Prochlorococcus marinus XMU1404: one gene and its partner. The protein of the gene in region 1 interacts with the protein of each later gene in a pairwise test. Links are inferred from orthologs where the notes say so. Each region holds a gene or a part of one and is shown on either strand. Other genes may lie near its edges. The genes, in order: cysE and cysK.

Region 1 (3,120 bases):
ACAAGAAAGTGACATAGCAGCATCTACACAACTATATAATCAAATTTGCTTTGCAATAGCAGCAAGACATTATCCTCCTGGACACAGACTTCCCAGTACTAGGCAACTCGCAATGCAGACTGGACTCCATCGCAACACAATAAGTAAAGTTTACAGACAACTTGAAATAGATGGAATTGTTGAAGCAATCGCCGGATCAGGTATTTATGTAAGAGATAATCTTACTAAAAGAGACTTCAGAAAATCAGTTTACTCAAAAGACAAAATTAGAAAACCTCCTGATCAAGAAGCAAAAAAAGCTATTGATAAATTTGTTGGTCTTGGCTGCACTTTACAAGAAACAAGAGAAATATTAACCAATGAAATTGATTGGCGTATTAAATGCGGAGCAAGAATTATAGTAAGTACTCCTAGAGAAGATATAGGAGCTTCTATGCTGATAGCGGAAGACCTCTCTCCAAAAATTAGTGTTCCAGTAGAAGTTGTTCCTATGGAAGAACTTGAAAAAGTTTTGAGTAGTTCAAATAATGGCACTATTGTGACAAGCAGATATTTTTTACAACCGCTCGAAAAAGTTGCTAAACAGCATGGGGTTCGGGCTATTGCTGTTGACTTGAGCGACTTTCAAAAGGAATTAAAAATCCTCAAAGAATTAAATACTGGAAGTTGTGTAGGTATCGTTAGTATTAGCCCTGGATTGTTAAGAGCTGCAGAAGTCATTATACACAGCATGCGAGGTAGTGAATTAATGCTTATGACGGCAATTTCAGACAATAAAAGTAGATTAGTATCACTTTTAAAAGCTTCAAATCATATCGTATGTGATGGACCTAGTTTATCTGTGGTAGAAAACACGTTATTAAAAAATCGTTCTCAACTTATGAGATTACCCCAAATAATATGCGCCAAAAATTATTTGAGTATTGAAACCATAAATCAATTAAAAAAAGAAATTGGAGTTATTAATTAAACATGATTCTCAAAACTTTTAAATCAGACATCGACATAATCAAGGAGAGAGATCCTGCTGCCAGAGGCATAATAGAAATTTTTCTTTGCTACCCAGGCTTTCAATCAATAGTGATTCATAGGTTTACTCATAAATTATGGCAATTAAAAATTCCTTTAATTCCACGCCTTTTAAGTCATCTAAATAGGCTAATAACAGGAATTGAAATCCATCCTGGGGCCAAAATTGGTAAACGAGTTTTCATAGATCATGGAATGGGGGTAGTAATTGGTGAAACAGCTGAGATAGGAAATAATTGTTTACTTTATCAGGGAGTTACATTAGGAGGTACTGGTAAAAGTAATGGGAAAAGACACCCAACCTTAATGGAAAATGTTGTAGTTGGAGCAGGAGCAAAAGTTCTTGGATCCATAATTGTAGGCTCTAATACCCGTATTGGTGCGGGCTCAGTAGTTGTTCGTAATGTAGAGGGAAACAGCACTGTAGTTGGAGTTCCTGGGAGAGTAGTTCATCAAAGCGGTGTAAAAGTAAACCCATTAGCTCACTCTGCCTTGCCAGATGCAGAAGCTAATGTGATAAAAAATTTAATGGATAGAATTGATTCTCTTGAAAATGAAATTCTTAAATTACAAAAAACTATATATTGTCTAGCTAACTCAGAATCAATTGATATTTCTAAACTCGGTGATGCTCAAAACCTTAAAGACAAAGAAATCATAGAATTTCTTGGAGACGATTAAATCTTGATTTAATTTTTATCGTCTTTGTCAGTTTTAGGCTGAAACATAAACATTGAATAAATAACATTTCGTCTCATATTAGTCATCATTTCTAGAAACATATCGTAACCTTCATTTTTATATTCAATTAAAGGATCTTTTTGACCATAACCTCGCAAACCAACTGATTCCCTTAAGGAATCCATAGATTGAAGATGTTCGCGCCATAAATTATCAATTTGCTGCAAAATAAAAAATCTTTCAGCTTCTCTCATTAATCCTGGACGAATCTTTTCTATTTGAGATTCTTTTAAATCATAAGCAATTCTCAACTGCTCTTGAAGATAGTTTTTTAATTCTTCTATTGATAATAAATTAATATCATCCGCTTTAAGATCATCTAATAAATAAATAAATTCTTTAACTTTAGAAATTAATTGATCAATATTCCATTCTTCAGGAGGAAGATCAGGATTAATATAAGCTTCTACAATTTCACTCATTGTTCTTTCTCCATATCCTATTACTTGCCTCTTTAAATCAATTCCTTGCAAAACTCTTAATCTTTCACTATAAACTGCCTTTCTTTGATTATTCATTACTTCGTCATACTCGAAAACTTGTTTTCTAATATCGTAGTAGTAAGTCTCTACTTTTTTTTGCGCACTTTCTAAAGATCTAGTAAGCATTCCAGACTCGATAGGCATATCTTCATCAACCCTAAAAGCATTCATTAGATTTGCTACTCTATCACCTCCAAAAATTCTTAATAAGTTATCTTCTAAGGATAAAAAGAATCTTGTACTTCCAAGATCACCTTGTCTGCCTGCTCTACCTCTAAGTTGATTATCCACTCTTCTTGATTCATGTCTCTCAGTACCGATTACATGTAATCCGCCGGCTTCTCTAACTTTTTCTTCTTCATGAATCAAAACTTTTTCATATTCTTCTTTTACTTCTGATAAAGATTCTCTCAAAAGCTTTATTAAACTATCATCGGTCGGTGCTTTTTCTGCAGCTGTCGCTATCCTGTCATCCAGCTCCAAAACAGAAAGTTGTCTATCTCCCCAGTTTTCCACAAGTTTATTTGATAAGGTTGAGAGTTTCTTTTCAATTTCTTCATCAAGCTTGCAAGGGAAAAGACTAGTTGAAGAAGTTAAAATGTTCTTTTTCAAATTTGAAACAGCTTTTTTAGAAAAACCACCCTTAGATTTTGTACTTTTTTGTCTAGGGATTGGTGGCTTATGCTCATTATCAGGCTTTACTAATAAGGGAATTAAAATTTCTTTTAATTTCAGTCTTGCCATATAGTCACTGTTACCACCAAGAATTATATCTGTTCCCCTTCCAGCCATATTAGTCGCGATAGTAACAGCACCTGCTCTTCCTGCCTGAGCAACAATTTCTGCCTCACGTTCAACGTTCTCTGGT
Region 2 (3,160 bases), on another replicon or contig:
GTCTTGAAGATTGTCCTCCAAAATCTTACGTAAATGAATGTTCTCAAAGAATAAAAAATAGAATTTCTAAATCTACAAAAATTAACTCTAATGATATTCACTTAACTTCATCTGGAATGTCTGCATTGCATACATCATTGGAAATCATATATAAATTATTTCCAGCTAAACCAACACTCCAAATTGGTTTTCCATATGTAGATGTACTTAAATTACCAATGAATATCTTTCATGGAGCCAAGTTAATTACAGAAGAAAATTGCGAGGATATTGAATTAGAAATCAAAAGAATAAATCCATCAGCATTAATTATTGAACTACCGAGTAATCCAATGCTCAAATGTGTAAACATTAAAAAAATTTCAAAAATAGCAAAAAAGTTAAATATTCCCTTAATTGTTGACGATACAATTGGTTCAAATTTAAATATAAATTCCCTAGAACATGCAGATATAGTTTTTACTTCACTTACAAAAATTTTTTCAGGTAGTGGTGATATTCTTGCCGGATCATTAATACTAAATCCAAAAAGCAAATGGATTGATCAATTTAGAAATGCATTAAACGAGATTAATCTTCCAACACTTTCCGATGGAGATACAGTTTATCTAGAGAAAGTTAGTAGAGATGTAAATCAAAGAGTTTTTGAACAAAATAAATCATGTTTAGAATTAAAAAAAAGATTAGAGACCCATAGCGAGATTAAAAATATTTTCCATCCTGAAAATTGTCCAAATTTTAATTCTTTGCTCACTTCTGATGGAGGATATGGCTGCTTATTATCGTTTGAATTAAATGGAGGATTGAACAAAGCTAAGAAATTTTATGATTCTCTACAAGTATCTAAAGGACCTAGTTTAGGTACAAAATTTACTCTAGTTTGTCCTTATGTTTTACTAGCTCATTATGACGAGTTGGATTGGGCTGAAAGTTTTGGTATACCTTCGCACCTTATTAGAGTATCAGTTGGATTAGAAGACCAAGATCAATTATGGAAAAGCTTTTCTGAAGCACTAAATAATTTCTAAATTCCTAGTATTTACCGTATAGAAACTTATATACTCTTTTTCTGAATAATAGTTAGTATTAATATATATTTTCTCAATATATAAATGGCAAAAATTTATGAGGACAACAGTTTTGCTATTGGAAACACTCCATTAGTAAAATTAAAATCAGTTACTAAAAACGCGAAAGCTACAGTACTTGCAAAAATTGAAGGTAGAAACCCTGCTTATAGTGTCAAATGTAGGATTGGCGCAAACATGATCTGGGATGCAGAGAAAAGTGGGAAGCTTACAAAAGACAAAACTATTGTTGAGCCAACTTCTGGAAATACAGGAATTGCTCTAGCTTTTACTGCTTCAGCAAGAGGTTATAAACTAATCCTTACAATGCCAGAATCCATGTCAATTGAAAGAAGAAGGGTAATGGCAGTATTGGGTGCTGAAATTGTATTAACAGAGGCATCTAAAGGTATGCCTGGAGCAATAGCTAAGGCTAAAGAAATTGCAGAAAGTAATCCTTCTCGATATTTCATGCCAGGTCAATTTGATAATCCAGCAAACCCTGAAATTCACTTCAAAACTACTGGACCAGAAATCTGGGATGATTGCGATGGTGAAATTGATGTTTTAGTGGCAGGGGTTGGAACTGGTGGCACAATTACAGGAGTTTCAAGATACATTAAGCAAGAAAAGGGTAAAAATATTACTTCTGTAGCTGTAGAACCCTCTCATAGTCCTGTTATTACTCAGACAATGAATGGGGAAGAGGTTAAATCTGGGCCACATAAAATTCAAGGTATTGGAGCAGGATTTATTCCTAAGAACCTTGACTTATCAATTGTTGATAAAGTCGAACAGGTAACAAATGACGAGTCAATCGAGATGGCTCTTAGATTAGCTAAAGAGGAAGGTCTACTAGTTGGAATATCTTGCGGAGCTGCTGCTGCTGCTGCTGTTAGATTAGCTGAACAAGATGAATATGCGGGTAAAACTATCGTAGTTGTTCTACCTGATTTAGCAGAGAGGTATTTATCATCAATTATGTTTACTGAAGTTCCAAGCGGAATCATTCAAGAACCAGTCAAAGCCTAAATCTATTTTTCTCCAGTAATGAATCTGGTGAAATATACATAGCATCGCCATAAGAGAAAAATCTAAATTTTTCTTTTATGGCTTTTTTATACAAATTTAATAATCTTTCTCTACCAATCATTGCACTTACTAATAGTAATAATGAACTTTTAGGAAGATGAAAATTAGTTAATAACCCATCAACTACCTTAAATTCATAACCAGGCTTAATTACTAAATCCACGTATTTCGCTATGGGAATAAAGTCATTAATTTCGTGAGAATAACAACTTTCAAGAGCTCTTACGCTAGTTGTCCCAATAGCAATAATTCTTCTATCTGTTTTTTTTATTCTTTTAATTTCCTCCACTACTTCCTTATTAACACTTACCCATTCTTTATGAAGTTTTAAGTCACTTAGATCTTCTTGATCAATTGGTTTGAATGTTCCATAGCCCACGTGCAAAGTTATCGGTAAAATTATTACTCCTTTTTTTTTTAAATTGGAAAGAAGACTTTTGCTTAAGTGTAAACCAGCAGTTGGCGCGGCAACGGCCCCTGGATTAGTTGCATACTCAGTTTGATAACTATTCTCATGAAAAGATTCTTCTTCGGAATTTTTTATATAAGGCGGTAGAGGTATTTCCCCGTATTTATCAAGAAGGTCATTCATTGAATTGAGATCAATTATATTTTCAGGAAATTTAATAAATCTCCCTCCAGTTTCTTCATCAACCCCATCAACCATCAAATTAATATCTTGTGCAGAAGGAAATTTTAAAATTATTTTTCTATTTATTTTTAACTTTTTCGCTGGCTTTGCCAAACATAACCAAACACATTCATGGGATCTTTCTAAGACTAGTAATTCGACTAAAGTCCTATTTTCTAATTCAACCTTTAACCTTGCCTTCATTACTTTAGTATTATTTACAACCACAAGATCGCCTTTTCTAAATTCATCTAAAAGATTCTTGGTAAATTTATTAGTTAAGCAATTCTCTTCTAAAACACTATTTCTAACTATCATCAATCTTGATTCATGCCTTATTGCAGAAGGTTTACTAGCAATTAATGAAGGA

What was found.
Region 2: the proteins of cysE (region 1) and cysK interact in binary tests that used the Escherichia coli proteins (3 or more experiments, as listed by UniProt). The link is inferred for Prochlorococcus marinus XMU1404 from one-to-one orthologs.

What each region holds. Positions count from the first base shown.
Region 1 is NZ_JAAORE010000003.1:494,718-497,837, forward strand. Bases 62-2,842 are described here. They hold cysE (serine O-acetyltransferase), read left to right. Parts: upstream 62-975; coding sequence 976-1,710; downstream 1,711-2,842. Other genes in these bases: HA144_RS09070 (GntR family transcriptional regulator), read left to right, coding at 62-970; secA (preprotein translocase subunit SecA), read right to left, coding at 1,719-2,842. Outside these bases: more of HA144_RS09070, read left to right, coding at 1-61; more of secA, read right to left, coding at 2,843-3,120.
Region 2 is NZ_JAAORE010000001.1:397,634-400,793, reverse strand. The notes cover bases 285-3,105. They hold cysK (cysteine synthase A), read left to right. Parts: upstream 285-1,112; coding sequence 1,113-2,099; downstream 2,100-3,105. Other genes in these bases: queA (tRNA preQ1(34) S-adenosylmethionine ribosyltransferase-isomerase QueA), read right to left, coding at 2,089-3,105; HA144_RS02285 (PLP-dependent transferase), read left to right, coding at 285-1,028. Outside these bases: more of HA144_RS02285, read left to right, coding at 1-284; more of queA, read right to left, coding at 3,106-3,160.